DNA from 3 places in the Bradyrhizobium sp. 62 genome. Region 1 is predicted to be linked to each of the others. Evidence: predicted binding sites of a transcription regulator. Region 1 holds the regulator's gene; each other region holds the start of a gene.
The links. Region 1 encodes LexA, which represses DNA repair genes until DNA is damaged. Its sites were predicted from a motif close to TGTTCNNNNTGTGTTCNG; they were not measured.
Positions count from the first base shown of each region.

Region 2: a site for LexA is predicted at 1,349-1,366, ahead of IVB47_RS31790 (putative DNA modification/repair radical SAM protein). Genes of this name have one in related genera too.
Region 3: a site for LexA is predicted at 1,232-1,249, ahead of IVB47_RS22510 (helicase-related protein). Genes of this name have one in related genera too.

Region 1 is NZ_JADPIT010000015.1:934,000-937,275, forward strand. It holds gene glp (gephyrin-like molybdotransferase Glp) at 1-688, shown strand, start outside; gene lexA (transcriptional repressor LexA) at 864-1,565, shown strand; gene IVB47_RS14990 (hypothetical protein) at 2,030-2,464, shown strand; gene IVB47_RS14995 (ComEC/Rec2 family competence protein) at 2,604-3,276, opposite strand, start outside.
Region 2 is NZ_JADPIT010000032.1:518,664-521,939, reverse strand. It holds gene IVB47_RS31800 (DNA polymerase Y family protein) at 1-598, opposite strand, end outside; gene IVB47_RS31795 (DNA repair protein) at 495-1,283, opposite strand; gene IVB47_RS31790 (putative DNA modification/repair radical SAM protein) at 1,447-2,682, shown strand; gene IVB47_RS31785 (UdgX family uracil-DNA binding protein) at 2,682-3,276, shown strand, end outside.
Region 3 is NZ_JADPIT010000019.1:174,626-177,901, reverse strand. It holds gene IVB47_RS22515 (DUF3108 domain-containing protein) at 114-923, shown strand; gene IVB47_RS22510 (helicase-related protein) at 1,530-3,276, shown strand, end outside.

The DNA.
Region 1 (3,276 bases):
AGTCGCGATTCTCGCCACCGGCGACGAGCTGGTGATGCCGGGCACCATGCCCGGCCACGGCCAGATCGTCTACTCCAACGGCTACGCCCTGCACGCGCTCGCCCGCAGCGAGGGCGCCGAGACCATCGACCTCGGTATTGCCGCCGACACGCTGGAGGCGACCACCGCCGGCATCCGCCGCGCCCGCGAGAGCGGCGCCGACATCCTGATCACGACCGGCGGCGCATCGGTCGGCGACCACGATCTGGTCCAGCAGGCACTGCGAGTCGAAGGCATCGCAATGGCGTTCTGGAAGATCGCGATGCGGCCAGGCAAGCCGATGATGCACGGGCGGCTCGGCGCAATGGGTGTGATCGGCCTGCCGGGCAATCCCGTGTCGTCCTACGTGTGCGCTTTCCTGTTCATGGTGCCGCTGATTCGCGCCCTGTCGGGCCGTTCGGTGATTCACCATCGCCGTGAACGCGCCGTGCTCGGCCGCGACGTCGGCGCCAACGACCAGCGCGAGGACTATCTGCGCGCGCATCTGGAGGAGCGTAACGATGGCACGCGCGTCGTTCTTCCCGTCAATCATCAGGACTCTTCGCTGCTTGCGAATCTCGCTGCAGCACAGGTACTTCTCGTGCGCGCACCGTTCGCGCCGAAGGCCGAAGCCGGCACGGCTTGCGAAGTGTTGCGGCTCCCCGTCTGAGCGTCCGGCAATGCGCGTTCCGCGAACTTTGCTCTGTTCACGGTAAATTAAGCAGTTGCGGAACATGTATCGAACATATAGTGTCCGTTCATGATTTGTTTCGAGCATGTAGCGGCTTATTGCCGAACTCTGCGTCTCGGAATCGGACGACATCAACCGGGGGACTTTGGTCGAGATGTTAACGCGCAAACAATACGAGCTTCTGCGGTTCATCAGTGAACGTCTGAAGGAAAGCGGCGTGCCGCCCTCCTTCGACGAGATGAAGGATGCGCTCGATCTGCGCTCGAAGTCGGGCATCCATCGCCTGATCACGGCGCTCGAGGAGCGTGGCTTCATCCGACGCCTGCCCAACCGCGCCCGTGCGATTGAAGTCATCAAGCTGCCGGAGCTCCAGGCAGCCGCCGGCAGCCGCCGCGGCTTCACGCCGAGCGTCATCGAGGGCAATCTCGGCAAGGTGCGTGCGAGCTCCAGCCTGCCCGCGGACGACGGCGAACGTCCCGTCGCGGTGCCGGTGATGGGCCGCATCGCGGCCGGCACGCCGATCGAGGCGTTGCAGACCCGCAGCCATACTATCAGCGTACCGCCTGACATGCTCGGCTCGGGCGAGCATTACGCGCTCGAAGTGCGCGGTGATTCCATGGTCGAGGCCGGCATCCTTGACGGCGACATGGCGCTGATTCAGCGCAACGAGAGCGCCGATACCGGCGACATCGTGGTGGCGCTGATCGACGACGAGGAAGCCACGCTGAAGCGCTTCCGCCGTCGCGGCGCCTCGATCGCGCTCGAGCCCGCCAACGCGGCCTATGAGGTCCGCATCCTGCCGCCCAACCGGGTGAAGATTCAGGGCAAGCTGATCGGGCTTTACCGGAAGTACTGATACCGGGCGTCCTTGATACCGGGAGTACTTCATACCGGAGGTGCTTGGCGCCGCGCGCGCTTCCGATCGGCATCGCCGGTCAGGGATTGGAGCGGATCATCGTCCGCTCCGGCTGGGTAGTCTTTCTGGTTCTGCACAGACTATCCGGCCCCTCCTTCGGCGCTGGCTCCTCGCGACGCCCACGAAGCGGAACTGGTTCGCGGCGCAAGTGTTCGAGGAAACAGCGGCCAGCGATCAAGCTCGACCGTTGCAGTCAAGCCGGCGATATTCGCGCACTGGCCTCCCGAATGCATCGCAACTCGCTTTGTTCCTATTGAATTCGGGAAAGATAATGTGATCGCGGCTCGCGGAAACCAGCCGCAGATTTGCCCACAACCAAGCAGAGCGTTCATGCTTCAACTCTGATAGAGGCCTGCGCCTCGATTAAGAGACGCGGGTTGCTATCCCAGCATGAGGAGCACCCGATGTGTGACTACAGCCTGCATGCCGTCGCGTCGCGCCCCGCCGAAGTCGGCGAGACGATCGTCACGACAAGCTTCCGCGGCACCTCGACGCGCGGCTTCGCCTCGGCAGCCGATCCGTCTGTTGCGGTGTGCCTGCTGCCGGGAACGGAGCTCGCCTTCACCGACGACGTCCGCTACGACAATCGCTGGATCTGGACGCGCACCATCAATTCCCGCGTGGGCAAGTTCGGCAAGATCGATCCGCACGTTCCCGACCGCCATCACGACGCGATCGAATTCCCCGACGGCAAATATGTGCTGGTGACGCAGCTCGTCGAAGGCCAGCGCGCGACCGTGCTGCAACTGCCCGTGACCCAGCCGGTGACGGAGCGCGAGCACAAGACGCAGATCATCGCCGACCGGCAGCCGACCGTCACGCACCTGCCGATCGGCTGACATAGCCGCCCTCCGGCTACGAGCTCGGAGGTCAGGATTGAATTGCCATCGCCGGTCGTGGCCGGCGAGTTGGTGTAGTTTGCGCCCGGCGAAATCCGAGCGCATGCACCGACCCACTGCGTCGCTCCGCACCGTCCGATCAATCGTCGGCCTGCAAGTCGGTCTCCGCCGGCGTCGCGTCCTTGATGCGGGGCGCGGTCGCCTTCGGCGCCAGGCTGCCGTCGAAATCACCCTCGCCAGCGCCGGCCGGCAACCAGGGGCGGCTCGTGCCTCTCGCCCTCACCGCCTGAACCACAAAGCCGTCACCACGCTGCGTTAGCGCCAGCGCGCTCTGGCTGGCGAGCCGCTGCCGATCGACCACCATCGCCGCGCAATCGGGCGGCGCGGGACGTGCCGTCACCACCAGCGCGGCCCGACTGCAATCGTCCGCGAGAGCGTCGACGCGCAGCGCCAGCGCGACCAGCCTCCCGTCGGCCAGTGGCGTCACGCAGCCGGATTCGTCACAGGACACGCCGTCGGCCAGCGAGGCTCTGCCGGCATCGCGCGGATCGGCGTCGGCAGCGAGCCATTCCTTGAGCAAAAAGCTGTCCTTGCTCGTCCTGATCAGGTGCAGATATCCGTCCCTGCCCCGCACCGCGACGCTGGCGCCATCCCCGGCAATCAGGATGTCGGGCTGCCGCGCCGACAGTCCCCAGAGGATCGCTGCCAGCAGGACCAGGGCGCCGGACCAGCGTAGCGGCGTGCGCAACAAGCCTAGCACAATGATTCCCAGGCTCGCCGCGATCAGCGGCGTGATCCCGAACGCCGGGATG
Region 2 (3,276 bases), on a different contig from region 1:
GGCGCAGGCCGATGCTGATGGCCTCACCCGCACCAAGCGCGGACACCGGAAACCGGCTGATTGCCGCCGCCTCCCCGCCATCGGCGACGATACTACCAGATGCCTGCCGCGTCAGCGTGCGCGCGCAGACCGAGGTGCCGGCGATCGCCGCGCTGACGGCAAAGCCCTGGCGATCGAGGGCACGGACAAGGGTTTGCAACAGCGCAGCCTCGCCGCCGAACAGATGCGCGCAGCCGGTGATGTCGAGGAACAGCCCGTGCGGCGGATCGAGTGCCACCAACGGCGTGAAACGATCGCACCAGTCGGCGATGTCGCCGATCGTCTTGGCATCGGCCACGGCATCGGCGTCGAACACCTTTAAATCAGGACACATCGCCCGGGCATTGGCCAGAGGCTGGCCGATATGCAGACCGAGGCGCTCGGCCGCCTCGTCCAGCGCATGGATCACCAGCGCGTTGCTGTCCTTGGCAACGACGATGCTGGGCGCATTATTTTCATGCAGTCCGACGTTGCCGAAGAACCGCTGGATCCGATCGATGGGCAGGCGCGGCAGCCACAGGCTGAGGATACGCCGACGATTCAGAGAACTGGCACTCATCACATTTCCATTCCATGATCCACCGGCCGCACGGGCCATGACGATTGCGCAGGAGCTCGGCATCGAAGCGCGGCGCCCCCCAAGCACTCCACATCGCGCCCGGCGGCGAATGCGCCGCGCGCAGCATCCATCTGGTCTCGGCGGTTGAGGGTAAAGGTTGCGCGGCCATCCGCAGCAACAGGCCGGTGACACCGGAAGATTGCGCAGCCAGCGTCAGCTTGCGGCTCGCCACCAGATCGAACTGCCTCGTCTCGCCCCAGAGCTCGAGCACGACGGCGCCCAGCGCGTCGCAGGCGAGCGCATCGGCCGACGTCCGCAGCGCACTCTCCACATCGGCGGCGCGCACCATCACCATGCGGCGCGGATCGAGACCGATCTCGGTGAGCCCGCTCATCGACAGCGCACCGGTTTCAATTTCTGAAAAATCCTGCCGCACCCACAGCAGCGGTTTTCGCGCCGTCACGCGCCCCGCAAGTCCGGTGACAAAGCCCGTCGCGGCCGCGCCCTGACGTCCCTCGCAAAATACCTCGTGGATTGCCGCGCGCGCGAGCCCGCCCTTTAGCGCGTTGTCGGCCTCGCGATGGCCGAGCGCGACACGGTCGCGATGATGCACGACCTCCGCCGTCTCGATGCGCTCGATCTGGCCGCGCAAGGCTGCAAGCGCGCTGATGCGTGCGCCGCTCATGGTCGCCGCTCCTTGAAGGGGTGATTGCCGTGGCTCTCAAAAAGAGAACCAACGGCTGGCTCAATTGTTCATGGTATGTTCTAATATAAAGCTAACGGCGCCTGGAGAGTCAATCGAATTGGCACTCTTCGGGATTCATGAGCTGAATCAAAGGGATTCCAATATGGACGTGCAACGCAAGCTGGAAATCCTGGCGGACGCCGCCAAGTACGACGCGTCCTGCGCCTCCAGCGGCACCGAGAGACGGGATTCCAGCGACGGCAAGGGCATGGGATCGACCGCGCCCGGCATGGGCATTTGCCATTCCTACGCGCCGGACGGCCGCTGCATCTCGCTGCTCAAGGTGCTGCTGACCAACGCCTGCAATTACGACTGCCTCTATTGCGTCAACCGCGCCTCCTCCAACGTGCCGCGTGCCCGCTTCACCATCGACGAAGTGGTCAAGCTGACGCTCGACTTCTACCGGCGCAATTACATCGAGGGACTGTTTCTCTCCTCCGGCATCATCCGCAACCCCGACTACACCATGGAGCAGGTGGTAAGCGTCGCGCGCAAACTGCGCGAGGAGCATCACTTCCGCGGCTACATCCATCTCAAAACGATCCCCGAGGCCGACGATGCATTGATCTCCGAGGCCGGCAAATATGCCGACCGTCTCTCCATCAACATCGAGATGCCGCAGGAGACGAGCCTGCAACAATTCGCGCCCGAGAAAGACGTGCGCGCGATCCGCCGCACCATGGGTCGGCTGCGGCTGAAGCTCGACGAGGCCGAGGAAAGCCGCAGCGCGAACACGAAAGCCAAGCCGCAGCGCTTCGCGCCGGCCGGCCAAAGCACGCAGATGATCGTCGGCGCCGACGCGGCCTCCGACCACACCATCCTCCACACCAGCGCCAATCTCTACGGTTCATACAGGCTGAGGCGCGTCTACTATTCCGCGTTCAGCCCGATCCCCGATGCCAGCCGCGCGCTGCCTCTGCGCGCGCCGCCCTTGCTGCGCGAGCACCGACTCTACCAGGCCGACTGGCTGATGCGGTTCTACGGTTTTGATGTCGGCGAGATCGTCGACGACAGTGCGATGCTGCCGCTCGACATCGATCCAAAACTCGCCTGGGCGCTACGTCACCGCGACCGTTTCCCGCTCGACGTCAACCGCGCCAGCCGCGAGGAATTGTTGCGCGTGCCGGGCTTCGGCACCAAGGCGGTCGAGCGCATCATCGCGGCGCGCCGCACGACCACCATCCGCGTCGCCGACCTCGCGCGGCTGCATGTGCCCCGCAACAAGGCGCTGCCGTTCATCGTCCTCAGCGACCACCGGCCCGCGCCGCACCGCCTCGACGAGGCACGGCTGATCGAACGGTTCAAGCCGAAGGCAACGCAACTGGGATTTGGCTTCTGATGCACTATATCACCCTCGAGAACGAAACCGATTTCGACGGCTGGCGCAAAGCCGCGCGTAGCCTCGTGCTTCACCAAATGAAACCGGCCGATGTCATCTGGGCCGTGCAGGGCGGCGAAGCGGAGCTGTTCGCGACGCCCTCGTCGTCTCCGCTGCCGGGGGCTGGCGATAGCACCTTCAACGTGCCTGCAAAATTCGTCGAGCTCGCCAAGGCCGCGATCCTCCATCGCGATCCCGAGCGTTTCGCGATCCTCTATCGCTTGCTGTTTCGGCTGAAGGACAATCACGATCTCATCGAGGTCGCGACCGATCCCGACGTCGCGCAAGTCATGGCCATGGCAAAGGCGGTCTACCGCGACGAACACAAGATGCACGCCTTCGTGCGCTTCCGCGAGATCGGCAGGGAACGCGAAGCACACTATGTCGCCTGGTTCGAGCCGGAGCATCATATCGTCGAGCTCGCCGCGCCGTTCTTCGCCCGGCGCTTTGCCGACATGCCCTGGTCGATCCTGACGCCGGATTTGTGCGCGCATTGGGATGGCCACGCGCTCTCGTTCACATCAGGCGTCAGCAAGAGCGAGGCGCCGAGCGAAG
Region 3 (3,276 bases), on a different contig from region 1:
ATCTTGCGCCAAGTCTGCGTCCAAATGAGCTGCGCCCAAAAGAGCTACGCTCAGCGGAGCGGCGCGCAAGGAATCCGCGCGCAAGCCATCCGCGCTCTGCCGGCCGCTGGGTCATGGCGGCCCTTGGCGCGCTGGTTTTGGCGTGGGCGGCGGAGCCCGCGGCGGCGCAAGGCAAGCTCGAGGCGCAATACGAGGCGACGCTGGCGGGCATTCCGGTCGGCAAGGGCGCCTGGAACATCGACATCCAGGACGATGTGTTCGCGGCCGCGGCCTCCGGCGGCACCTCGGGGCTGCTGAAATCGTTCGCGGGCGGGTCGGGCACCGGCGCCTCGCAGGGCCGCGTGGTCAACGGCGCGCTGGTCGCGACCGGCTACCAGGCTTCCACCACCACCTCGAAGAAGACCGAAGAGATCCGCATCACGCTCGACAAGGGCAATGTGAAGGATTTTGCCATCGTGCCGGAGCCGCCGGTCGATCCCGACCGCATCGTCGTCACCGACGCGCATCGCCGCGGCGTCTGGGACCCGATGACGGCCTCGCTGGTGCGCGTATCCGGCACCGGCGACGTGCTGTCGGCGGACGCCTGCCACGGCAGCGCCGCCGTGTTCGACGGCCGCATGCGCTACGAGCTCAAGCTCGATTTCAAGCGCATGGAGAACGTCAAGGCGGAGAAGGGCTATCACGGCCAGGTCGTGGTCTGCTCGCTGTATTTCGTGCCCATCGCCGGCTACATCCCCGATCGTCCCGTGATCAAATATCTCGCCGCCCAGCGCAACATCGAGGTCGCGTTCGCGCCGATCGCGGGAACGCGCATCCTGGTCCCGTTCTGGCTGAAAGTGCCGACCCCGCTCGGGCCGGCCATGCTGGAAGCCACCTCCTTCATCACCAGCGCCCAACCGCCCAAGGTCGCGAAGACGCAGTAGGCCGGGCGTCCCGCCCTGAACCTCGCTTTCTGGCGAAAATAAACACGAATGATTTCAATGACATGCCTACTGTGCATGGGGTTGTTTTCGCACTTTTGTTTGGAAGGGGTCGAGGATCGGGAATCCATTTGACTCCTCCCCGATTCTGATTCGACTCCGCGCCGTCCCCAGCTTTAACGAATCCGCCATCGAAACGTCGCTTGTGCGGCGGGGCAAAACTCCATCTAGTGCGAACCCAATAGGCCTCCCGCGACATGTTGCGTGAACGGAACAGGACTCACGGGGGAGTCTGCGATTCGGCCGCGATTCGTTCTCAACTCGTTCCGAAACTTAAAGCCAACGGGAAAAGCGTCGCAAAGTGAGACAGTTGCGCGAGGTTCGGGGAGAATGCTCCCACACTCTCGGTGTCATCGCCCAGCTTGACCGGGCGATCCAGTACACCGAGGCGTGTGTGATTGAGCCGAGAAGCCGCGGCGTACTGGATGCCCCGGTCAAGCCGGGGCATGACAGCGGAGAAGCCGAAGCCGGGTGACTTCCAGGCCCTTCGCGCCACCGCCCCAAAACAGCACTGACATTCGCCCCAATCGCCATTACCTAATCCCCCGGATGCCTTTTTCCTCCTCCCCCTTCGCTTCCGAGCGACTCCCCGGCGCCGGCGTCACTGCGGTGCTTGGTCCCACCAACACCGGCAAGACCCATCTCGCCATCGAGCGGATGCTCGCGCATCCCTCCGGCATGATCGGGCTGCCGCTGCGCCTGCTCGCGCGCGAGGTCTACAACAAGATCGCAGCAAGGGTCGGTCCCGATGCCGTCGCGCTCGTGACCGGCGAGGAGAAGATCAAGCCGAAAGCGCCGCGCTACTGGGTCTCGACCGTCGAGGCGATGCCGCGGGATCTCGACGTCTCGTTTCTTGCTGTGGACGAGGTGCAGATCGCATCTGATCTGGAGCGCGGCCACGTCTTCACCGACCGCATCCTCAACCGCCGTGGCCGCGACGAGACGCTGCTGCTCGGCGCTGCGACCATGCGTCCGATCATCGAGCGGCTGCTGCCGGGCGTCTCCATGATCACGCGGCCGCGCCTGTCGCAGCTGGAATTCGCCGGCGACCGCAAGATCACGCGGCAGCCGCGCCGCACCGCCATCGTCGCCTTCTCGGCCGACGAGGTCTACGCCATCGCCGAGCTGATCCGTCGCCAGCATGGCGGCGCCGCCGTGGTGCTGGGCTCGCTCTCGCCGCGTACCCGCAACGCGCAGGTCGCGATGTTCCAGGACGGCGAGGTCGATTACCTCGTCGCCACCGACGCCGTCGGCATGGGCCTCAATCTCGACGTCGACCATGTCGCCTTTGCCTCCGACCGCAAGTTCGACGGCTACCAGTTCCGCCGCCTGACGCCGTCCGAATTCGGCCAGATCGCCGGCCGCGCCGGCCGCGCCACCCGCAACGGCACCTTCGGCACCACCGGTCGCTGCGCACCGTTCGAGCCCGAGCTCGTCAATGCACTGCAGAACCACACCTTCGACCCCGTGAAGGTTTTGCAATGGCGCAATTCGAAGCTGGATTTCGCTTCCCTCGGCGCGCTCCAGGTCTCCCTGAACATGGCCCCCGGCCATGAGGCGCTGACGCGCGCGCCCATCGCCGAGGACATGCGCGTGCTCGATCACGCCGCCCGCGACGCCGAGGTGCGCGATGTCGCGCATGGCAAGGACGCGGTGGAACGGCTGTGGGAGGCCTGCCAGGTCCCGGATTATCGAAAGCTGTCGCCGGCCGCCCATGCCGAGCTGGTCACCACGCTCTACGGCTTCCTGATGCGGAAGGGATGCATCCCCGACGCCTGGTTCAGGACCCAGATCGACCAGGCCGACCGCGTCGACGGCGATATCGACACGCTGTCGGCCCGGATCGCGCAGATTCGCACCTGGACCTTCGTCGCCAACCGTCCCGACTGGCTGAAAGACCCCGAACGCTGGCAGGGGATCGCCCGCGAGGTCGAAAATAAATTATCGGATGCGCTCCATGAACGCTTGACTGAGCGTTTCGTTGATCGCCGGACCAGTGTATTGATGCGCCGCCTGCGGGAGAACACGAGCTTGAATACGGAAATCGGCAAGACCGGCGAAGTCATCGTCGAAGGCCATGTCATCGGCCGCCTCGATGGCTTCACCTTTGCACCGGATGCGGCGGAAGCCGGCTCCGATGCGAAAGCGTTGCAGGCTGCAGCGCAGGCCGTGCTCGCCGGCGAGATCAACGCGCGCGCCGAAAAACTGGGCAATGCGCCGGACGAGCACTTCGTGCTGACCTCGGAAGGCATCATCCGCTGGACCGGCGACGCCGTGGCGCGGCTGTCTGCCGCAG